DNA from 3 places in the Vibrio metoecus genome. Region 3 is predicted to be linked to each of the others. Evidence: predicted binding sites of a transcription regulator. Region 3 holds the regulator's gene; each other region holds the start of a gene.
What was found. Region 3 encodes PurR, which represses purine synthesis genes. Its sites were predicted from a motif close to TNANGNAAACGTTTNCNTNA; they were not measured.
Positions count from the first base shown of each region.

Region 1: a site for PurR is predicted at 5,536-5,555, ahead of folD (bifunctional methylenetetrahydrofolate dehydrogenase/methenyltetrahydrofolate cyclohydrolase FolD). Genes of this name have one in related genera too.
Region 2: a site for PurR is predicted at 3,048-3,067, ahead of EPB59_RS15660 (NupC/NupG family nucleoside CNT transporter). Genes of this name have one in related genera too.

Region 1 covers NZ_CP035686.1:786,661-794,923, reverse strand. Annotated here, with positions in the region: gene EPB59_RS03765 (IucA/IucC family protein) at 1-1,476, shown strand, start outside; gene EPB59_RS03760 (lysine N(6)-hydroxylase/L-ornithine N(5)-oxygenase family protein) at 1,543-2,853, shown strand; gene iutA (IutA-like xeno-aerobactin receptor) at 2,957-5,131, shown strand; tRNA gene EPB59_RS03750 (tRNA-Arg) at 5,345-5,421, opposite strand; gene folD (bifunctional methylenetetrahydrofolate dehydrogenase/methenyltetrahydrofolate cyclohydrolase FolD) at 5,623-6,483, shown strand; gene EPB59_RS03740 (molybdopterin guanine dinucleotide-containing S/N-oxide reductase) at 6,555-8,263, opposite strand, start outside.
Region 2 covers NZ_CP035687.1:468,772-477,034, reverse strand. Annotated here, with positions in the region: gene EPB59_RS15675 (methyl-accepting chemotaxis protein) at 1-1,638, shown strand, start outside; gene EPB59_RS15670 (hypothetical protein) at 1,698-1,898, shown strand; gene EPB59_RS15665 (DsbA family oxidoreductase) at 2,000-2,653, opposite strand; gene EPB59_RS15660 (NupC/NupG family nucleoside CNT transporter) at 3,328-4,536, shown strand; gene pepT (peptidase T) at 4,840-6,072, shown strand; gene EPB59_RS15650 (mechanosensitive ion channel family protein) at 6,283-7,140, shown strand; gene norR (nitric oxide reductase transcriptional regulator NorR) at 7,137-8,263, opposite strand, start outside.
Region 3 covers NZ_CP035686.1:1,001,135-1,009,397, reverse strand. Annotated here, with positions in the region: gene elyC (envelope biogenesis factor ElyC) at 1-59, shown strand, start outside; gene torR (two-component system response regulator TorR) at 165-869, opposite strand; gene torD (molecular chaperone TorD) at 1,094-1,756, shown strand; gene purR (HTH-type transcriptional repressor PurR) at 2,109-3,119, shown strand; cyclic di-GMP riboswitch class I at 3,278-3,363, shown strand; gene EPB59_RS04685 (TfoX/Sxy family DNA transformation protein) at 3,478-4,065, shown strand; gene EPB59_RS04680 (TVP38/TMEM64 family protein) at 4,347-5,036, shown strand; gene EPB59_RS04675 (DUF2007 domain-containing protein) at 5,065-5,376, shown strand; gene EPB59_RS04670 (alpha/beta fold hydrolase) at 5,382-6,188, opposite strand; gene glgA (glycogen synthase GlgA) at 6,319-7,773, opposite strand; gene glgC (glucose-1-phosphate adenylyltransferase) at 7,775-8,263, opposite strand, start outside.

The sequences.
Region 1 (8,263 bases), 210 kb from region 3:
GACGCCTTCGCAGAACATCTCGAGGATCTCAATGCCACCTTACTCGGTGATTGCAAGCTGATGCAGCGCAAGCAAGCCATGATGGCGCGAGATCTGGCCATGCTGCCGTGCGAGCAACAGCAAACCTACTTTGATGGACATCCGAAATTTGTGTTCAATAAAGGCCGCCGCGGTTGGGGCAGTGATGATTTAAAGCGGTATGCACCAGAAGCGGAACGCGCTTTCCAACTGGGTTGGGTCGCGGTTCATCACTCGATTTTGCAGCTCGCCACCAACGATGAAGTCACATGGCAAGCCTTACTGCAAAGCGCCATCGCGCCCGATGAAATCAAGCAGATGGACAGTTTGTTGGCTTCCTATCAACTTGAACTGCATGAGTATCGTTATGTTCCGGTTCATCCTTGGCAGTGGAGCAATAAACTGGCACTGCTGTTTGTACGTGAAATCGCGACTAAGCAGTTGGTGTATTTAGGTGAGTTTGGCGATCACTTCTTGCCTCAACTCTCACTGCGTACCTTAAGCAATGTCACTCGTCCTGCGAGTTACGACATCAAATTGCCGCTCACGGTAATGAACACCTCCTGCTACCGCGGGATTCCGGGGCGCTACATTTTGGCCGGCCCTACGGCTTCTGACTGGATAGATCAGGTCTTTAAGTCTGATCCCCTGCTTACCGCGAAACAGGCCGAAGTGTTGCAAGAACCCGCAGCCGCCTTCGCCGCTCAAGCGGACTATGCACTGCTGCCCAATGCACCCTATCGCTACCACGAGTTGCTCGGTGTGATTTGGCGTGAATCGGCGGCTTCCAAATTAAAAGCCGGTGAACGCGCCATCTTAATGGCGGCACTGATGGAAAGTGACAATCAAGGTCAACCACTGATTGCAGAATACGTTCAAGCCTCTGGGTTAACCCTCGAAGCTTGGCTCAGCAAACTGTTTGATGCGGTGGTCATTCCCTATTACCACTTGCTGTGTAAATACGGTGTCTCGCTGATTGCGCATGGGCAGAACGTCACTTTAGTGCTGGAGAACCACGCTCCGAAACGCATTCTGCTCAAGGATTTCCAAGGCGACATGCGCTTAGTCAGCAGTGAGTATCCAGAACAGGCTTCACTGGATGACAGCGTGAAAAAAGTCACCGTTCGCCTGCCAGAACACCTGATTATTCATGACTTACAAACCGGGCATTTTGTTACCACGTTACGTTTTATTTCGCCCTTAGTGGCCAAATTGGGCTTCTCCGAGCCGCAGTTTTACCGCCTGCTCGGTGACCGACTGAAAGCTTACATGGCCGCCCATCAAGAGTACCAACCGAGGTTTGAACAGTTTGATCTGTTTAAGCCGAGAATTTTACGCATCGGGCTGAACTTAGCCAAGTTTCGCCATAGTACAGATGCCAGCACATCAAGGATGCTGCCTGACATGGATGACATGCTCAACAACCCATTGACCAAAGCACTGGAACACCAAGGCTAACTAACCACATAACCATAATTTTAGTGTTAACGAAGCCGACATTACCCAAAGAAAAGGATTGCTCTTATGGAACACACTAACAACGCCAAACTTGATTTCGCCGGTGTCGGCGTCGGTCCATTTAACCTTAGCATTGCTGCTCTACTGGCGGACAGACCGCAAATTTCCGCACGCTTCTTTGAAAGCCGTGACCATTTTTCTTGGCACCCGGGACTACTGCTTGATAACACCCACATGCAAACCATGTTTTTGAAGGACTTGGTGAGCGCGGTGAATCCAGAAAGTCGCTACTCCTTCATCTCTTATCTGGTGAAGAACAAAAAGTTTTATCGTTTCTTGTCTGCTGAGCTCAAATGCATCAGCCGTCACGAGTTTTCAGACTACCTCGCTTGGGTGGCTCATCAGTTGGATAACGTTCAGTTTTCAACCCGAGTTGAACAGGTGGAATACACCGGCGAGGCATTCACGCTCCACACCAATCAAGGCACCTACCAAGCGAAAAATCTCTGCATTGGCACAGGCAAGGTTCCTTCAGTACCCGAATGTGCTAAAGCACACCTTGGTGAGCGAGTGTTCCACGCCGCAGACGTGGGGCTACAAGAGCGAAACTTCACTGGCAAACGTGTGCTGATCATTGGTGGCGGGCAAAGCGGTGCAGATATTTTCATTAACGCTTTGCAGCAGAAATGGGGCAAACCCAAGTCACTCGACTGGCTATCTCGCCGCGCCAATTATCAACCCCTCGATGAAGCCGCGTTTACCAATGAGTTTTTCGCGCCCGATTACGTGGATGCTTTCTTTCATTTGTCACCTAGCGTCAAACGTAAAGAGGTGGCAAACCAGAAACTGACCTCGGATGGCGTAACGCAAAAAGCCTTGTTAACCATTTATCAAGAGCTTTACCACCGATTCGATGTACTCAAGGAAGACAAATGGGTAAGGCTGCTACCACACCGCTCCTTAACTCAAATGAGTGCACAAGGCAGTGCGTTCAAACTGACCGCCAGCAATGCACTGGGGCAGTGTTTAGAAACGTACGAAGCAGACATCGTCATTCTGGCGACGGGCTTTGAAGCGCCCTATCCCGCCTGTTTGAACACGATTCTGCCTCTGCTCGATCTTGATGAGTACAACCGCTACCAAATGACACCAGATTTTGAGCTTAAGTGGGAAGGACAGCAACGTAACAAGATCTTCGCCGTGAATGCGGGGATGCATAGCCATGGTATTGCCGAGCCGCAGCTTAGCCTTATGGCTTGGCGCAGTGCACGCATCATCAATCGCCTTGCGGGACAAACTATTTTCGATGTTGATGCAGGCAAAGGAATGATTGATTGGCTATCGCCTAGCGCCATCGCGAAAAAATTGGTCGCTTAAGCTCACTTTTTTGTCACTCACTCCAAAGGTGAGTGGCATTTCAATCAGCCCCGAACACCCAAGTGGCCTAAGGGCTTATTTTTACCTACGTATAGAGAAGAAAATGAAATCTACAAAAGGAAAATTGCTACCATCCACGTCTTTGTCACTGTCTGCGGCAGCAATTGCCGTAGCCAGTGTCATCTTTACCACGCCCGCTGTAGCAGAAGAACAGACATTGTTTGACGAAATGGTGGTGGTTTCAAGCCGCACCCCGAAAGCGATCAGTGATATCCCGGGAACCGTTTGGTACATCGATTCAGAGCAGATTGAGCAAGAATATCGTGGTGGTAAAACGTTAGGCGAGATTCTCGCATCTGCCATTCCATCACTGGATGTCAGCTCAGGCGCACGGACCAACTACGGCCAAAATCTGCGTGGACGAAAAATGCTGGTGATGATCGATGGCGTATCCCTCGAATCTTCGCGTCAAATCAGTCGCCATATGGACTCTATCGACCCGTTTAACATTGAACGTATCGAAGTGCTTTCTGGTGCAACGTCTATCTACGGTGCGGGCGCATCGGGCGGTGTCATCAACATCATCACCAAGAAAGCGACAAGCCAAGAGCTCGAATTTGAATCTTACGTCGGCGCAACGTCTGGTTTTAATTCTAGCGAAGATTTTGACTACAAAGTCGGCCAATCCATCTCAGGCGGCAACGATAAAGTTCAAGCCCGCGCTTCTGTGGTGTACACCGAAACCCAAGGTTTCTTTGATGCCAACGGCGATATCGTCACACCCGACATTTCACAAGGCTCTCTGCAATTCAACCAAACCGTTGATTTGATGACGACTGTGGGTGTGAATATTTCTGAAACCCAAAAACTCAACCTGTTGGCGCAATACTATGATAGCCAGCAAGACTCCCCTTACGGCCTGTACATCGTTAATAACAAGTTTGTGGACGTGAGAAACGGCTTTGACTCAGACCGCGAACACGGCACGGAACGTATGATGCTGAGTGCGTCTTACGTCAATGATGAATTCTTGAATCACCAACTGATTGCCGAAGCCTCCTACCGTAAAGAAGATCAAACCTATACCCCTTACTACCAGTCCTCTAGCCAGCAGATCACGGATGTCATCTCACTTAAGGCCGCTCTGGCAAAGAATTTTGACAAACTGAATCTGGTGTATGGGATTGATGCTTACCAAGATCAGATGGAGAATAACCAAGCCCTGTATGACAAAACCATTGCCAATAATTCAGGAAACCTCATCAACCGTACTTACGCACAAATTGGTCGTTACCCAGGAATTAAAGTAGGTTCGGTCGCCGGCTTTGTTCAAGCAGGTTACGACATCACTGACGACTGGTCAGTGGAAGGTGGCTTCCGTTACCAACATATGGTCAATAAGATCGATGATTTCGTGGGCAACCAACAGCAAAAAAACATTGCAGAAGGTAAAGGGACTTCTGCCGATGCCGTACCGGGAGGCGAAACTGACTACAACGTGGGTCTGTTCAACTTAGGCACGCTTTATCATCTCAATAACCACTCGCAAGTGTGGGCTAACTTCTCACAAGGTTTCGATCTGGCTGACCCTGCGAAATACTATGGTCAAGGCAACTATAAACTGTTCGGCAGCCACTGGACGTTGCAAGACAGTATCAATGTCGATAGCTCTAAGATGTCAGGCATTAAAACCAACAGCTTTGAGCTGGGCTACCGTTTAGAAAAAGACAGTTTCAACCTGCAAACCGCGGCCTACTATTCCACCTCGGATAAATCCGTTTCTTACAACAAGAAAACTTTATTGATTGAAGAAGTGGCAGATAAGAAACGCGTTTATGGCCTTGAGGCTATGGCATCTTACTGGGTGCACACCAACGTTCAATTGGGTGCGTCAGGCCACTACGTGGTCTCGAAAGTCAAAGGTGATAACGGCTGGGCAGATATGGCCGCTAATAACGCCAGCACATCAAAAGCCAGTGCTTGGGCGGGTTGGTATGACGCGGATCTGGCGGTTAAATTACAGAGCCAAACCATGTTTGACTACAAAGATGACAAACAGAATAAACTGGATGGTTACACCATCTTTGACTTAGTTGGTAGCTACCAATTGCCAGTGGGCAGTCTCGGTTTTGGTGTGCTCAACCTGTTTGACCACGACTACACCACCATTTGGGGGCAACGTGCACAGATTGAATACTCAGCTCACTACGATGCTGCAGCATATGACTACAAAGGCCGCGGTCGTACTTATACCCTGAACTACCAAGTAAAATTCTAATTCAAGCGGCAGTCACTCCATTGAGGAGTGGCTGCTACTTTGTTTTCTCAATTCTTCTGTGCTGTATCCGGTCTATTCTCAATACATTGGATAGTCACCATCCTGCTATTCCACTCTTGGTGTTATGCGCAAGAGTGTGGCTCACACTAGCAAAATAAAACCGCAGAAATGAAAAAGCGCCAGCAAGAATTCACTTGCTGGCGCTTAGAATAATGGCACGCCCTACAGGATTCGAACCTGTGACCACATGCTTAGAAGGCACGTGCTCTATCCAACTGAGCTAAGGGCGCGCTACAGGGTGAGGATTATACGAGTTAAACGGGCTAGATCAACGCCTTTGTCTAACTTTCTGTTTCGAATGAGCAATATTTTACCGATCTCATCTCAACTGCCGAAAAACAGAACAAAGCAAACGTTTGCCTGTGGATGTTATCAAAAATATCTGCAACAATGCCCGCAAAAATTTTCGCTCCAAACCTGTAAGGAAAGTCATGACTGCTCAAAATATTGATGGAACGCTGATTTCGCAAACGGTGCGCTCAGAAGTAGCAGCCCGTGTTAAAGCTCGTGTTCAAGCTGGGTTACGAGCCCCAGGACTAGCGGTTGTGTTGGTGGGCGAAGATCCTGCTTCACAAGTGTATGTCGGCAGTAAACGCCGTGCCTGTGAAGAAGTCGGGTTTGTCTCCAAATCTTTCGATTTACCCGCTACCGCTAGCGAAGAAGCTTTGCTGTCACTGGTTGAAGAACTCAATAACGATCCGCAAATCGATGGCATTTTGGTACAACTGCCGTTACCTGCGGGTATGGATACCACCAAAGTGTTGGAAAGCATTCACCCAGAGAAAGATGTGGATGGCTTCCACCCTTACAACGTCGGCCGTTTGGCGCAGCGCATTCCTAAACTGCGCTCTTGCACGCCCAAAGGCATCATTACTCTGCTTGAGCGTTATAACATTCCACTGCGTGGTAAACACGCAGTGATTGTGGGTGCCTCCAACATTGTCGGTCGTCCGATGACGCTAGAGCTACTACTAGCAGGCTGCACTACCACCACTTGCCATCGCTTTACTCAAGACCTCGAAGGCCATGTTCGCCAAGCAGATATCTTGGTGGTCGCGGTGGGTAAACCTAATTTTATTCCGGGTGCATGGATTAAAGAGGGCGCGATTGTGGTCGATGTCGGCATTAACCGCTTAGATACTGGCAAGCTGGTTGGCGATGTGGAATACGATGTTGCCCGCACGCGTGCAAGTTTTATCACACCAGTACCCGGCGGTGTCGGACCTATGACCGTCGCAAGCTTGATTGAAAACACCATGATGGCGTGTGAGCAGTTTCATACTGAACGGTAATTCGACATTCCTCCTTAAGACAAAAAAGCCGAGGCATCTGCCTCGGCTTTCTATTACCGTTTTCTTCGCGGTTAGCCATTTTTCGGTGGCATGAATGCGGTGAGCTCCAACGCAGGTCCGGTGTATTTTTCAATACGCACCAGCGAGGAGTTCGCTGCACAGCCGTTGGCCAAACGTGAAGTCGGAATGTCTGAAGTCAGCACATTCGCTCCACCGTTCTTACATAAGCCGCTTTTTGCATCCAGATCTGGCCAGCCGCCTTCGTGAATACAAACTGAGCCTTGTTTGATTCGATCCGTCACCAAAGCGCCGACCAACACTTGGCCACGTTGGTTATAGGCACGAACCAAATCGCCCGTTTGAATGCCACGTGATGCCGCATCTTCTGGGTGGATCCAGATCGGCTCACGGTTAGCAATCGCATACTCTTCCCGCAATTGAGCGTAGTTGAATTGACTGTGCAAACGGTGCGCTGCGTGCGCCGTCATTAATTGCAACTCGCCCTGCTTCGCATTACCTGTAAATTCGTCGGGAGCCAACCACGTTGGATGGGCTGGACAATCAGGCAAATTAAAGCCCGCCAGAGTCTTAGAGTAAATCTCAATCTTGCCGCTCGGTGTGCCTAATGGATTGAGGATCGGATCCGCGCGAAAATCGGCGTAACGCACAAACTGAGCATTTTTCGCATTCCACTTCATTTCAATCAGCTGGTTATCTTCCCAGAACTTACTGAAGTTTGGCATCGCCACTCGTGCTGCACGGCCGCTTTTCTGCGCGGTTTTGTAGAAACCGTACAACCACTCCATCTCGGTTTTGCCTTCAGTAAACACATCACGGCCTCCGGGGCGGATCATTTCCGCCATATCGGCAAACACATCAAAGTCGTTACGCGCTTCGCCTTGTGGCTCCACCACCTGTTTCATCGGTACCAAGTGTTGGTTACTGTAGTCACCCGTCATGGTCAGGTCATTACGCTCAAACGTTGTGGTGATCGGCAGTACGATATCGGCATGCTTCGCCGCCGCTGTCCAATACGGCTCTGAAATCACAATCAGCTCAGGCTTTTGCCACGCTTTGATCAGACGATTGGTGTCTTGATGGTGGGTAAAGTTGGCACCGCCCGCCCACCAGATCATCTTGATCTCAGGGAAGGTCAGCGTGTGACCATTGTGTTGATAGGTCGCGCCCGGATTCTCTAACGCTTCAACAATACGCGCGACCGGGAAACTTTGCGTCGCCCCTGAAATCGCCCAATCATTCCCCGCTGAAGAGCCACCGCCGATAGCTGCCGAAATCGCAGGCAGTACACCCGCGTCACGCGCTGGGTTCCCGCCATTCGAGTAATGGTAGGAGAAACCAAAACCACCGCCCGGCAAGCCAATTTGCCCCAACATCGCGGCTAAGGTGACCACCATCCAGTGACGCTGCTCACCATATTGCTGACGCTGCATACCCCAGCCTGCCATTAGCATGGTGCGATGATTGCTGAAAATCTCAGCCAGCGTTTCTAGTTGCTTGGCTGGTACGCCACAAATGCCTTCTGCCCATTGCGCGGATTTTTCAACGCCATCTTCTTTACCCAGCAAATACGCTTCAAAGCGATCGTAGCCTACGGTGTATTTGTCCAAGAAGGCTTTATCGTGCTTACCTTGTTTGATCAGCGAGTGCGCGATGCCCATCATCATCGCCACATCCGTCATTGGGTGTGGGGCAATCCATTGGGCTTGCTCACCGAAAAACTCGATGGTTTCAGAGCGGATCGGATCAATACCGATAATGG
Region 2 (8,263 bases), on a different replicon from region 3:
GAGGCCCTATTGATTAAGCAACTGAATAATTTGCGTGATCAATACAAACTGAATGATGCTTCCGTGGCAAACCGCAAAACGGCCTACTACTGGAACCAAAATGGCTTTTTGCGACAACTGAATCAGCAGCAAGATGGTTGGTTTTTTGGTTTTACCAACTCAGGTAAACCGACCATGGTGAGCATGTTTCAAGAAGCGAATGGGGAAGTGAAAATGTTTGCCAACTACCAGTTGGTGAATGGCGACACCATGTCGGGTATGTCGAAATCCATGGATGATATGGTGCGACTACTGAACAGCTTTAAAATTGAGGACACGGGCTTTGTGTTTTTAACCAATGCCCAAGGGGATGTACAAATTCATCGCCAAAAAGAGCAGGTCAAATCCAATTTGCAGAAAATCTATGGTTCTGCGGCAAGTGCGTTACTCAACAAAAATGGATTTAATTTGATTTCTGCTGAATATCAAGGCGAAGAGGTAATGGTCGCGAGCCTCTACATTGAGAGCATGGATTGGTTCTTAGTTGGTACCGTACCTGTGCATGAGGTTTTTGCGGAATTGGATGCGGTTGCGCAGCGTATGATGCTGACGACTCTCGTGGTGGCGGGTATTTTCATCGTGATGGGGATCTTTCTTGCTAACAGCATTGCAACCCCGATTAACCAAATTGCCAAACGCTTTACCGATTTAGGCAAAGGTGATGGAGATTTATCACAACGCATTGAAGTGAAAGGCAATGATGAAATTGCTCAGCTTTCAAAGGGCTTCAATGGTTTTATTGAAAAGATCCATCAATCGATTAAAGATGTGGCACAAACCAGTCGCGAGTTACAAGTCGCTGCAGAAGGGGTATCACGCAAGGCGTTAGTCACCCATGATAATAGCCAACAGCAGCGTGATCAGACCATTCAAGTGGTTACGGCGATTAACCAAATGGGCGCGACCATCAGTGAAATTGCTTCTAATGCGGCGACGGCGGCAGAAACGGCCAATCAAGCATCCGGCAATGCGGATCAAGGGCGTAATGTGGTAAATAAGGCGAAAGATGCGATCAGTCGCTTAGCCGTGGATATAGAAAACACTGGTAAAGTGGTGGAGCAATTGGCTTCAACGACGCAAGAGATTGGGTCAATTTTGGATGCAATTCGTGGCATTTCGGAGCAAACCAACTTGTTGGCACTGAATGCGGCGATTGAAGCGGCGCGTGCTGGGGATCAAGGGCGTGGTTTTGCTGTTGTGGCAGATGAAGTCCGCAATTTGGCAAGCCGTACCGCCGCATCGACCGAAGAAATTCAGAAAATGATCAATCAGTTGCAAACAGATGCCAAGAATGCGGTATCGGCAATGGATGCAGGTAAAGCGATTACTCATCAAGGAGTGGCCTCTTCTGATGAGGCGGTTAATGTACTGATGAGTATTTCTGATCGCATTCATGATATTTCGGATCGTAATACCCAAGTGGCGACGGCAACAGAAGAGCAATCGACAGTAGTGCACACCATCAACCAAAATATTGAAGAGATTAACGCCATCAATGAAGTCACTACTAGCACGGCGCAAGAGCTGGCGGATGCAAGTAAATCCTTGCGTGAGCTTTCAGGGCGGTTAGACAAAATGGTGGGTAACTTTAAACTCTAGCAACCTCGCCGGGAGTTGGTTACACTTCCGGCCAGTAAAAACCAAGTAGGTAAAGAGTGATGAACGATTTCGAAAAAGAACTGGAGTTGATGTCTCAGCAGGTGGCTGATGAGCCGGAAGCTAAACTGCCCAGTTTGGAAGAGCAAAAAGCGATTGCAGAAAAACTCAAGCAGTTGGAAGCGGAAGGGAAGCTGACCCCTGAGGTGCTTGAAGCCTATTTTGGTCAATACTACGTGAAAGCTGAAACGCCAATTCACTAGGTTGAATAACATTTTGCTATGAATTTATCGAGCCGCTTTGCGGCTCGATTTCTCTCTGTGGATAAATGTTTAGTCAATCACGTTAAAGCTAGTCAGATTCGCTAATGGCCATGTTCCGTTTTTGCGGTAAGCCGCTGCAGCACATCAAACAAAATATCACTGGTTTGTGCACCAGAGATTAAATATTTCTGCTCAATAATTAATGTGGGTACGGCGTGAATGCTGGCTTGCAGCCACTGTTGCTCAGTATTGGCAACGGCTTTGGCCCAAGATTCATCACTTAGAATTTGTTGGCAGGCTGTACGTTCCAAACCGGCAGTTTCGGCAACCTCAAGCAACACCTCATCTTCATCAATCGCTTTTCCTTGCTGAAAATAAGCACGCCACAGAGCGAGTTTTAGTGGCAATTGTTTGTCTTGCTGATTGGCCCATAGGAGTAATTGGTGAGCTTTGCGCGTATTGTAAATCCGCATCTGGTCAAAAAAGTGGAATTCAAAACCGACCTCTTTACCCAGTTCCGTTAAGGTATTTCTGGCTTGTTGACTCGCTTCGACATTCGTACCGTATTTTTTCGCAAGATGCTCACGCAGGTTTTCCCCTCCGCTCGCCAACCTCGGGTTCAGTTCGTAGGGATGCCATCTGAGCGTTGCTTCAATGTTTGGTAATCTGGATAGCGCTTGGTTTAACCTAAAGTAGCCAATGACACACCAAGGGCAGACAACATCCGAGACAAGATCAATCGTTAACTTGTGCATCGTACTCTCCTTCGCCAGTGTGGGTTCCAATTGATGAGCTCTGTTCATCATAACGGTATCGGCCAACTTTAGGGGCGGTGCGTTGTATTTTCTTGTGTGAAAAATGCGCAAAAAGTGAAGTGGAGCTGAAAAAAAGCCTCACGGCTTCGAAGAAACGCGTGAGGCGTTGACACTGACGTTGTTAGTAATGGTTATTCGTTAAATACAATTCAATTCAATTTAAATTAGGTCGATTTTTGCGCTTATGCCAGATTGTTTTGTGACTAATCGATAAAAGAATGCAACATTGTGATATGCGTTCCATTCAATAGGTGGGCGTATGATTGACCTGTGTTGATCTAGAGTCACAGCACTGTGAATTCATCATTGGTTGTGGTGTTGAAGGAAAAATGCCACAAATAAACGTTTGCGTGAAAAAATGTGATGAAACTCATTTTTTTATCGTTATACTTTCCGCCCGGCTAAGAGCCGGTTGCTCTGCCAGTACAAGCCGTCACAAGGAAATGTGAATGACCCCAAGGACAGGACCAGCTAATTCCAAAGCTTGTGTCTGTTGACGTTGATGGCGAGTGAGCAATGAATTTTTTATTCTCTCTTTTCGCAGCCCTCTCTGCCTACACCTTGACCAAGCCATTGGGATACCCTGTTTTTACTCACATTTTTCTAGGTAAATTATGGCGATTTTGTTTGGAATCATCGGTGTTTCGGTACTGATCTTATGCGCGTATCTGCTTTCTGAAAGCCGCAGCGCGATTAATTGGAAAACGGTTTCTCGCGCTTTATTGTTGCAAATTGGTTTCGCAGCATTAGTGCTTTATTTCCCATGGGGACAAGCGGCACTGAGCAGTTTAAGTAATGGTGTTTCTGGCTTGCTGAGCTTTGCGGATATTGGGATTCGCTTCTTGTTTGGCGATTTAGCAGATACAGGCTTTATTTTTGCGATTCGTGTACTGCCTATCATCATTTTCTTCAGTGCGCTGATTTCTGCTTTGTACTATCTAGGTGTGATGCAAAAAGTGATTGCCCTAATTGGTGGTGGAATTCAACGTTTTTTAGGTACGAGCAAAGCGGAATCTCTGGTGGCTACGGGTAACATCTTCCTTTCACAAGGTGAGTCGCCACTTTTGGTTCGTCCATTTCTCGCTAATATGACTCGTTCAGAACTGTTTGCAGTAATGGCAGGGGGAATGGCTTCTGTTGCTGGTTCCGTATTGGGTGGTTATGCCGGTTTAGGCGTTGAGCTGAAATACTTGATCGCAGCAAGTTTCATGGCGGCTCCTGGCAGTTTGATGATGGCGAAAATTATTGTACCAGAACGTGGTACGCCGATTGATCAAAGCCAAGTGGCATTGGATAAAGCGCAAGAAAGCAACTTGATTGATGCTCTTGCCAGCGGTGCGATGAACGGTATGAAAGTGGCAGTTGCCGTCGGTACTATGTTGATTGCTTTCGTCAGTGTGATCGCGATGGTGAATACGGGCCTTGAAAATCTCGGTGATTTGATTGGTTTTAGTGGCATTTCGCTACAAGCACTGTTTGGTTACTTATTTGCTCCACTGGCATGGGTGATTGGCATTCCAAGCCATGAAGTGTTAGCGGCTGGTTCATACATTGGTCAAAAAGTCGTAATGAATGAGTTTGTCGCTTTCATCGACTTTGTTGAGCATAAAGCTCTGCTTTCTGAACATAGCCAAGTGATCATCACATTCGCCCTATGTGGTTTTGCCAACATTGGATCGATCGCGATTCAACTTGGTTCGATTGGTGTGATCGCTCCTGAGCGCCGCTCAGAAGTCGCCAACCTTGGGATTAAAGCGGTCATTGCGGGAACATTAGCAAACCTAATGAGTGCTTGCTTAGCTGGGCTATTTATCGCTCTTTAAGCACGTTATCATCACGGTTGTAGCTAGCCGTAATTGAATGTGTTGGCATATCTTAAGCCTACCCTCGGGTAGGCTTTTTGTTGTCATCTCTAAGCCTAAAGAAAGGTAACAAAATATGCACAGTAGTGCTCGGTGGCCGCTTTTTAAATGAGGAATGACAGCTCGTTATGATTAATCGGTGAAAAACTGATTTGTAACAACTCATCACGAATAAGAATACGTAGTATGGAATGCAATTCACTGCTTATGACCCTTTCAGCGTTGTTGAACAGCGCTGCGTATTTGAATGATGAGTATTGCTATATGAAAAATCTTGTTGGGCGCTTTATGCGCTATGTCACATTTGATACCCAATCTAAACCTAAGAATCACCATTGCCCAAGTTCCACTGGGCAAAAAGTCTTTGCACAAGCACTGTATGACGAGCTTTGGGGGTTAGGTTTGAGTGATGTATCACTGGACGAACATGGCTACGTGATGGCCAAACTCAAGTCCAATGTGAATTATCCAGTACCCGCGATTGGATTTATTGCGCATATGGATACCGCACCCGATGCCAGCGGTAAAAATGTGAAACCACAAATCGTTGAAGATTATCAAGGCGGCGATATTGCCCTCGGTAAAGGGGATGAAGTGCTCTCGCCGATCCAATATCCCGATCTGCATTTACTGCATGGCTATAACTTGATCACGACCGATGGTACGACCTTGCTGGGCGCCGATAACAAAGCGGGTATTGCCGAAATCATCACCGCAATCGAAATGTTGCTCGCGAATCCTTCTATTGCGCATGGCGATATTTCCATTGCTTTTACTCCGGATGAGGAAATTGGTCGCGGTGCGAATCATTTTGATGTCGAAAAGTTTGCTGCACAGTGGGCGTATACCATTGATGGTGGCCCAATTGGAGAGCTGGAGTATGAAAACTTCAATGCAGCAACCGCGACGGTGACTTGTTATGGCGTGAATGTTCATCCGGGTACCGCGAAAGACAAAATGGTTAACGCGATGCACATTGCTGCTCAATTTATTTTGATGATGCCAGAAAGCGAAACCCCGCAACACACAGAAGGCTATGAAGGGTTCTATCACCTTTCGAGTGCGACCATGGGCGTGGCAAAATCGGAATTGAAGTACATTCTGCGTGATTTTGAGGCGAGTGGCTTACAAGCGCGAGAAGCGTTGATGCAGGCGAAAGTCGATGAGTTAAACCACCAGCTTAAAAAAGGTCGCATAGAAGTCAGTTTTGAACAGAGCTATGCCAACATGAAAGAGATGGTGGAACCTCATCCTCATATCATTGAATTGGCAAAACAAGCCATGATTGATTGTGATGTTGAACCGAAAATTAAGCCCATTCGTGGTGGTACGGATGGTGCTCGATTGTCATTTATGGGGTTACCTTGCCCCAACATTTTCACTGGAGGCTACAATTTCCACGGTATTCATGAGTTCATCACGATCGAGGGAATGGAGGCTGCCGTTCAAGTGATTGTGAAACTGGCAGAGAAAACAGCACTGCATTATCGACCATAAGCAATCTAGCTAAGACGAGCCGCTCATTGAGCGGCTTTTTTATTGTCATCCCTAAACCACGCTTTTAGTGGTGGTGATTGTTTTCCTGTGTAAGAGAGCCAAGAGTTTAGGGATTGCGCTTGTCATGTTAGGGTGTTCAATGGTGAAATTGGCGCGCCTTGCAACACATAACAAACGAAGCGGCGGGTTAAGCCGTAGTAGGAGAAGAATATGGAACAACTGAGCACAGTGATTGATTTTCTGCTCACACATAAGCTGCTGTTTAGTGCATTGATTTTATTGAGTGTGATTTCGGTACGCCGCCTTGTGTTAGAGCATATCCGAGGGGATGCTGCACTCATCACGGAAAAACAACGTAAATGGATGTCGCGCACTAAAAATGGTGTATTTGCGGCTACGTTACTGACACTTTTCATCCTTTGGCAATCAGAAATTAGCCAATTTGCCCTTTCAGTGACAGCGATTGCGGTCGCGATTGTCGTCGCTTCTAAAGAGATCATTTTATGTTTTACCGGATCGATTCAGCGCGCGAGCTCTCGTTCATTTCGTATTGGTGACTGGATTGAAGTGGGAAAACTGTGTGGTGAAGTGATCGAACACAATCTGATGGCGACCGTGATTCAAGAGATTGATTTGCATCATGGTCAATACCATTACACAGGGAAAACGGCGACCTTGCCAAACAGCATGTTTTTCTCTTATCCCGTGAAAAATCTTAACTTTATGAAGCGTTATGTGTTCCATAACTTCAATATTGTGGTGCCGGATTTTGTCAACCTTTTCCCCTTGGTACCGGTGTTGCACCAAAAAATTGATGAGCACTTTGCGCATTTTATGGAGGTGGCTCGTCGATATAATACCGTGATTGAGCGTCATGCTGGGGTCGATTTACCAAGTGCTGAGCCACATATTGAAATCAGTAGCTCAGCGGCAGGGGAGCAAATCGTCCACATTATGATTTTCTGCCCGACGGAGCGAGCTAATCAATTGGAGCAGTTGATCCGTAAAGATTTTATGGAAGAGTACGAGCGTGCTTTTCCACGCCCGAGCCTCACGCCAGTGAGTTAATGTGAGCGTTCAATCGCATGGCTGCGTGAAACACTGAGCCCCAGTCGTTTCGCCAGTCGAGTGAGGTTGGCACGATCGGTGTGTAAACGGCGTGCTGCTTCGGCCCAATTAAAGTCGGCTTGGGTTAACGTTTCGCTGATCAAATGGCGCTGAAATTCATCCGTCGCTTCTCGTAATCCCAAATCTTGAAGTGCTTCACTCAACACAAAATCCTCTTGTGGTGTTTGTGGTACCAAGGGCGCTCTTGGCCCTTGTAATTCACCCACGTCTTCGGCTTTGAGTGTCGTTACGGGGCGTCCGCGTTGGCGTGCTTTTGCTTTGAGTGCCGCTCGATTGATCACATGTTCCAGTTCGCGAACATTGCCCGGCCAAGGATATTGGATGAGTTGACTTAACGCCTCGGCGTGCAGTTTAAGTTGAGTAATGCCCAGCTTACGTCTCGCTTGTTCAACGAAATATCCCGCCAGCAGAGAAAGGTCGCCTTTGCGTTCACGCAGTGGCGGCACATAAATCGGGTAAACACTCAATCTGTGGTAAAGGTCAGCTCGAAAACGACCCGCTTCAACCTCTTTTTTCAAGTCTCGGTTGGTGGCCGCCAGAATACGCACGTCAACGGTTTGTACACGATCTTGTCCAACGGGTTGAATTTCATGGTTTTGCAGTGCTCGCAAAATTTTGCTTTGGGCACTCAGTGGTAACTCACCGATTTCATCAAGAAACAGCGTGCCACCATCGGCCAGAGCAAATTTACCCATTCGCGCGCGGTCTGCCCCCGTAAATGCCCCTTTGACATGGCCAAACAGTTCGCTTTCTAACAAATTTTCGGGAATGGCGGCGCAGTTAACATACACCAGTGGTTGGCGTTTGCGGTTGGAACGGTGATGAATCGTCCGCGCAACCAATTCTTTACCTACACCGGTTTCACCGTGGATCAAAATATTGAATTGAGAGGGAGCAACCACATCAATATCCGCTTTCATGGCGAGCATTGGACCACTATTACCAATGATCTCTATGCTGTCTCGGTTCCAAGCTTCTTCATTGAGTTCTTCAAGGCGCTGTTGTGTTTGTTTGGCTTGGTTCTCAAGCTCAGAGAAGGTGAGAGCCATCTTCAATGTGGCAG
Region 3 (8,263 bases):
GTGAACAGGTACAGGTAGGAACGCCCTCTGTCGTAGAAGAAGCTCCGACAACGCCCTAATCGTTCCCCCTCCGCTAAGTCGTTACAAACATAAAAAAACCGGCAATATGCCGGTTTTTTATGTTTGGGATGAGCCTAATGCAAACACATTGAGTGTAAATCAGTTTAATCCCCTGCAAACATATACCCTTCACCGTGAACGGTGACAAAAATTTGCGGGTTCTTCGGATCCATTTCCATCTTGGCGCGCATACGTCGAATCAACACATCAATAGTACGATCGTTTGGCGCATCCACACGATGACTGATCATGTTCAAAATACGCTCACGACTCAGCACTTGATTAGGATAAGAGGAAAGTGCAACTAACAACTCGTATTCTGCTTTGGTGAGTTTCACCGGCTCACCATTTCGGCTCAAAGCACGACGCTGTATATCGAATGTCCACTCACCAAAGTAAACCAACGTATCGTCTGCCTTCTCGCTGTATTTATCGCGGCGAGCCAACGAAATACGCCACAACAAGTTTTTCACTCGAACTTGTAGCTCACGCAAATCGACGGGTTTAGTCACATAATCGTCGGCGCCCATTTCAAGGCCAACAATTTTATCGATACTGTCTGTGCGTCCTGTCACTAAAATAATGCCAATCTCCGACTGGCCACGCAGTTCTCGCGTCAATAACAGTCCATCTTCACCAGGCAAATTAATATCCAGCAAGACTAAATCGATGTCATTGAGCTCAAGTGCTTCTCTCATTTGTGCGCCACTTTCCGCTTCTGTTACTTGGTAACCTTCATTTTGAAAGTAACCGCTTAACTTACTACGGGTGACGAGGTCATCTTCAACCACAAGTACGTGATAACTCATAGTGCACCATTTTAAATAACGGGATTTATCGCTCACTCATTCTATTCATATTTGTTAATAACTCGAGAAATATCGTGAGAAAACTCACCTTTCCTTGATACAACGCAAGCTTTATTTAACAGATTAACAACGTATTCTTTTCTTTTCACAAACTGTCATATTTTGCATGATTGCTGTTCATTTTTATGGTTTAGACTACGCGTCAATCGATTGGGAGAGCAAACATGATCCAAGAACTGAATATCCTCAATGAAAAACGCGCAGAAATTTATTGGTGGCTTTCGAGTCTCTTTTTTAAAGAACTGACTGAACAAGATATCGCCCATTATCACTCAGTTGAAATCCGTACTTTCTTAACCGCACTTGCCGATGAGGAAAGCTTAGCGATGGAAGTGAAAAGTTTGATCGATGCACTCAATCGCTTGCAAGATCGCCAAGATGCACAGTTGGAACTTGCCGCTGATTTTTGCGATCTATTTTTAAAGTCCGATCGTGACTCAGCGTTACCCTATGCATCTGTCTACACAGACAAAGGATTACTCAATGGCAAGCCCGCACAACTCATGCGTGAATTACTCAGCCACTATAACGTGAATGTGGATCCGAACCTTAATGAGCCCGCCGATCATCTCGCGATTCAACTCGACTTTCTTGCGCATCTTGTTATCAGCAATACCCCGAATAAAGAAGGCTCCGAGGTTAACTCAGCTCTCAAGACACAATCTGATTTCATTACTCAACACTTATTGAGTTGGTTACCCCTTTTTGTTGAACGTTGTACTCAGTTTGATGCGTTTGGTTTTTACGCGGCGGCAGCTCGGTTAACGTTGGCATTTTTACAGCAAGATCAACGTTACATCGATGAACTAGGTCAGCGCATTCAATAACAACACGTCTATTTTTATGCCCCTAACTTTACCATTGCAAAAAGCCAGGGGCATAAACAAATCAATTGTGAAAGAACTTAAAGTTTGATGAATGAATTTCGTTGCGGCGGATACATTTGCAGTCTAAAATCCACCCGCAAACGATAAAAACGAATAAAAATGTAAACCGCTGTTTCTTGGCGGTTTTTGTATTTTTATTACTTTAGGCATGATGATTGAAGCGCTTTACGTACGGTATATGTAGTTCCTCGCCGCACAGAGTGTGAAGATTCGCTCAGTCTCGCCTTACTTCTGCTGATTTAATTAACCAATAACATTCGCTGGCATCAGCAGTCATCGACAGGAACACTCTATGGCTACGATTAAAGATGTGGCGCGCCTTGCAGGCGTGTCTACCACCACCGTTTCTCACGTTATCAATAAAACTCGCTTTGTGGCAGAAACCACCCAAGAGAAAGTGATGGAAGCGGTTAAGCAACTCAACTATGCACCGAGTGCGGTCGCACGTAGTTTGAAGTGCAACACTACACGCACCATTGGCATGCTAGTGACTCAATCAACAAACCTGTTTTTCTCGGAAGTGATCGATGGTGTGGAAAGCTACTGTTACCGTCAAGGTTATACTTTGATTCTGTGTAACACGGGCGGCATCTATGAAAAGCAGCGTGATTATATTCGCATGCTGGCCGAAAAACGTGTGGATGGCATTTTAGTCATGTGCTCTGACCTGACTCAAGAGCTGCAGGAAATGCTCGACGCTCACAAAGACATTCCAAAAGTAATCATGGATTGGGGCCCAGAAACGTCGCACGCTGATAAAATCATCGATAACTCAGAGGAAGGTGGCTATCTCGCGACCAAATATCTGACGGATCGTGGACATACCGATATTGCCTGTTTAAGTGGTCATTTTGTCAAAGCCGCTTGCCAAGAGCGTATTCAAGGTTTCCGCCGAGCGATGGCTGAAGCGCACTTACCCGTGAATGAAGATTGGATTCTAGAAGGTAATTTTGAGTGTGATACCGCAGTCCTTGCCGCCGACAAAATCATTGCTATGGATAAGCGCCCAACTGCCGTATTCTGCTTCAACGACACCATGGCATTAGGTCTAATGAGCCGTTTGCAACAAAAAGGGATTCGTGTTCCTGAAGAAATATCCGTGATTGGTTACGATAATATCGAACTGGCCGAATACTTCTCTCCACCACTGACCACAGTGCACCAACCTAAGCGTCGTGTGGGTAAAAATGCGTTCGAAATTCTGTTAGAGCGTATTAAAGATAAAGAACACGAGCGCCGAATTTTCGAGATGCATCCTGAGATCGTCGAACGCGACACTGTGAAAGACTTGACAAAATCCTAACTTTCTTGACAATTCACAGAGCCTATATTTGAAAGCTTGTCACATAAATATGACAAAACTAATGTAGAGCGAGTATTATTAACATGGCTCATTCTCACAATTGAAATATCAGTATGTGAGAATGACCCAAGTTTGGTTATTTTTTATCAGGAAAAATGTCACGCACAGGGCAAACCATTTGAAAGAATGGGACGCAAAGCCTCCGGCCTAAACCAGAACATAGGTAGGTAGCGGGGTTACCGATGGCAAAAATGCATACACTATGTTGACTCATCATTGACACGGCAGTTGCATGCTTTTGCTAATTTTCTCGGACCTGATTTGGTGGCGTATGTAACAATACTCCGAGACTAACAGCATGGATAAACCAGTATTAAAAGATTCAATGCGGCTCTTTGAGCAGCTAGGACGTGTGAAATCTCGTTCAATGTTTGGTGGCTTTGGTATTTTCGTCGACGAAACTATGTTTGCGCTTGTGGTTAACGATACTCTGCACATCCGTGCAGACGATGCCACAATCGAAAAGTTCAAGCAGCAAGGTTATGAACCTTATGTTTACAAAAAGCGTGGTTTCCCCGTCGTCACTAAGTACTACGCTCTACCTGATGATTGTTGGAGTAATCCAACCTCTATCCTAAGTGAAGCTCGTATTGCGCTTGAGGTCGCTAAGACCGAACGTGAAACACAAGCACAAGCGAAGCCTGACCGTTTGAAAGATCTTCCCAACTTGCGTTTAGCAACGGAAAGAATGCTCAAAAAAGCCGGTATCGAAAGCGTTGAGTCTCTACACTCTTTCGGTTCTGTTGAAGCGTATAAAGCCATTCAACGTACCCATTCGGCAGAGGTTAGTCTTGAGCTGTTATGGGCTTTAGAGGGGGCAATCGAAGGTAAACATTGGTCAGTGATCCCACAAAATCGTCGTGACGAACTACTAAGACACCTTTGATTTCTCGTTTTGAGTTTGTCTTTCCTCGCCAAGTTTGTATGAATACTTTGAGTAAAATCTGATAACGCGTCCACACGGGCGCGTTATTTTTTTGAAAGAAATACGGCGCTTCCCCTGTCTTCTACTTCATAGCCCTAGTTCATACCAATCGGGCGAATTTATTTTGAGTCGATATACTTATACCCAAGTCCTGATGCATTGCCTTCATTACCAATGGGATAAGATATTCCACTTATGGCTATCAAAAGCCTCAATATCAAAGTGCTGACTAGGTACCACTCATGAACAAAAAGCTCATTATTGCCCTTATTTTGATCGCGATAACGGCGATCTTGGTGACACAATTTAGCCATTATCTGACGTTAGATGTGGCCAAAGCCAAGCAAGCCGAATTGGCAAACTACATTGATGCACATCTTGTACAAGCTGCGCTTATCTATTTTGTGTTGTATGTCCTGTTGACTGCCTTTTCGGTCCCAGGCGCCACTGTTGTCACCCTATTGGGTGCAGCACTGTTTGGGTTTTGGCTCAGCCTTCTGCTAGCCTCATTTGCGAGTACGATTGGGGCAACTCTTGCTTTCCTCAGCAGCCGCTTTTTATTGCGCGACTGGGTTCAAGCTCAATTTGCCGATAAGCTGTTAACCATTAACCAAGGTGTCGAACGGGATGGAGCCTTTTATTTGCTCTCGCTACGCTTAATTCCCATTTTCCCCTTCTTTTTGATTAACTTGGTCATGGGTCTCACGCCTATTTCCATTTGGCGTTACTATTGGGTCAGCCAATTAGGGATGTTGCCTGGCACAGCAGTTTATCTCAATGCCGGCACTCAACTAGCCGAAATCTCTAGCTTGAGCCAGATCGTTTCTGCACCAGTGCTCGCCTCTTTTGTGTTGTTGGGTGTATTTCCTGTTGTGGTGAAATGGTTCATGAATAAACTTCAACGGCGCCCTGTTTCATCACCGATGAAATGAGCTTGGGCTAGAACCCCCATCAACCATGATGAAAATTTATACTGCAAATCATCCATTAGAGGCTCATATCTTGATGCAGTTGTTGCATCAACAAGGGATCCCGTGTGAATTGCGTGGAGAGATGCTGTTTGCGCTGCGTGGCGAGCTCCCGATGGATTCCAGCAGCGCACCATCACTTTGGTTAAAGAAACCTCAGCAGAAAACCGCCGCCGAGCAAATCATCGCTGAGTATCTTAATCCGCCGAAACAATCTCGCTGGTTATGCCCACAATGCGGCGAAAGCCATGAAGGGCAGTTTAGCGTTTGTTGGCAGTGTGGATTTACCCAATGTAATGAATAAAAGTGTTAACGGATTTGGCGCTGGATAAACTCGATAGAACGCTGATTAAACAGCTCAGGCTGCTCGACATTACATACATGCCCACAATTTGGAATTTCATACAGTTCACTCTGCGCATGCAGTGCAACCATCTCCTTCACCGGATGGATAAACATGTAATCCTTCTCACCCATCAAATATAAAGTGGGGATCGGTAATTCACGGTCACGGAAGTAGCGCATCATGGGATTAACTTCAGCCGTTAAGGTAAACCAGCGCTTAAACTCTTTTTGACACAGCTTTTGCGCTTCACGGATAAAGAGATGTCGTGACTCTTTTTGGCTGCGCTGCGGCATCACTATGTAAGCAAATAGCCGATACAGCCACATATACGGGATGAGGTGTTTGCTCAAATGCCCTAGCCTAACCAACAGTTGTGAGCGCGCATTAAGCCGCGTTACCGCACCACCAAGCACCATGGAACTAACACGGTGTGTCGCAAGCTCGGCAAGGTTACGGACGATGATCGTACCGAGGGACATTCCCACAAAATGGGCTGACTGGATTTTCAGATGATCCAATACTCTCAGCACATCAAGGGTGACCGTTTTGAAAGTATAGCGATTGGCTATCCAATCTCTGAGCAATTGGTTTGATTTACCATGACCACGCAAATCGATGAGTAGCAAGTTAAAATGCTGACGATAGGCTTTGATCTGCTTAAACCAAATTGAAGAGCTGCCTCCTGCGCCATGTACGAAAACCACCCACTCGCGACTGGTAGGATGAAGGTAGGTTTTATGAAACAGAACTTTTTCAGCAATGGCAGACATTGGCACCTCGTTATTACGCAGGCCAAGACTACCATAAACCGTGTGTGGAAAATCACTTCAGTTGTAAGAAACTGTTGAGCAGAGCAGAAAATAATGGCACCTAAAGGTGCCTTAGCTTTAAAATTTACCTCTAACCAAATCGCGCCAAACGATACATTTTCATGTATTCCTGTGCCGACTCCTCCCAGCTGAAGTTTTGCTGCATCGCACGTTGCTGTACTTTGAGCATCTCATCAGGTTGTTGGAGATAAAACAGCAAGGCACGCTGCATGGTGATCAGCAACGCTTCAGGTGTGGGTTCTTGATAACCAAAACCCGTCGCACGCTCAGGAAACTTATCGTAATCGTTCACCGTGTCTTTCAACCCGCCGACTTCTCTTACGATAGGTAAGGTGCCATAAGCCATGCTGTAGATCTGGTTCAACCCACATGCCTCAAACTCGGAAGGCATTAAGAAGAAGTCGGATCCAGCTTCAACCCAGTGGGCTAAACGCTCACTGTAGGTCTCGACAAAAGCAAACTTATTGCGATGAGAGTGAGCAATTTTATTCAGTCGCGCTGCGACCTCTGGCTCACCAGTCCCGACAATCACCACCTGGACATCATTACGTAAGAACTGCTCCAAAATAGGTAACAGGTAATGAAAGCCTTTTTGGTGTGTTAAACGACAAACCATGCCAAACATAGGAACATTGGCAACAGGCAAATGTAACTCTTCTTGCAACGCGGTTTTGCACAACGCCTTGCCCTTGCGCATCGATTGTGGTTCATCACTGTAAGTGGTTGGCAAATAGTGATCCGTTTGTGGGTTCCACTCACTGTAATCACAGCCATTCACAATACCGTGCAAATCCCGAGCGCGACGAACAAAATCATCGACTAAACCATGCGCGCCGAGCGGCGTTAAAAGCTCTGAAGCATAATTAGGACTTACTGCGTTAATTTTATCGGCAAAGGCAATCCCGGCTCGCAACATACTGACATGGTCATGACCATATTGCAGAAATTCCATACCCGATAAATTAAGCTCTGGAATGACTTCCAATTGGTGGTAAGAAAAAATCCCTTTGAAAATGGCGTTATGCACCGTGAGCACGCTTTTGACTTGTTCAAAAAAACTGTCATAGCGGTAACGCGTTTTCAGTAGAAAAGGAACTAAGCCGGTGTGCCAGTCATTGGCGTGAATAATATCCGGTTGAATCCCCAATTTAGGGAGTACGTCCAAACACGCTGCGGAGAAAAAACCAAATCGTTCACCATTATCGGTATACGCTTGGTTATTCTCGGCATACAGAGCCGGGCGATCAAAATAGGCTGGGCAGTCTATTAAATAGACCGGGATCCCTTCTAACTCGCGTTTAAGCACTCGATAATGAGTGTGCGGCCAGTGAGTAAGTTCCGTTTCTAGGACTAACTCCGCCTCTTCTCTACCCGGAACTGAACGATAAGCAGGCAGCGCAATCGCTACCTGCTGATGCAACGCTTTCAACGCCTGTGGTAGGGCTTTTGCCACATCAGCTAAGCCACCACTTTTTACCAGCCCCTGCACTTCCGACACGGTAAACCAAACGTTGAGTTGTTCCATTCTAGAATCCTACCTTTGAACCTTTTGCAATTACCACAATACCTTCATCGGAAACGTGGAAACGTTTTCTGTCCATTTCCAGATCTTCACCAATGATAGTACCTGCGGCAATCTCAACATCTTTATCGATAATGGCGCGCTTAATCGTGCAGCCAGCTCCAATTTTTACGTCACCCAAGATAACAGATTCACTGATCAAAGAGCCAGCAGCAATGTTACTACGGAAGCCCAACACCGATTTATAAATGGTTGATCCTTGAATATAACTTCCCCCAGAGATCAAACTGTCTGTCACTTTGACTTTTTTATCCTTCACATCAACAAACGTTGCGGGTGGCAAAGGCGGGTAATAGGTGTGTAGCGGCCAGCTACGGTTATACAAAGAAAATGGCGGTTCTTTATCGAGCAGATCCATATGAGCAGACCAGTAGGACTCAATGGTACCCACATCACGCCAGTAGGTAGATTCTTTCTCGCCTTTGATTTTGTT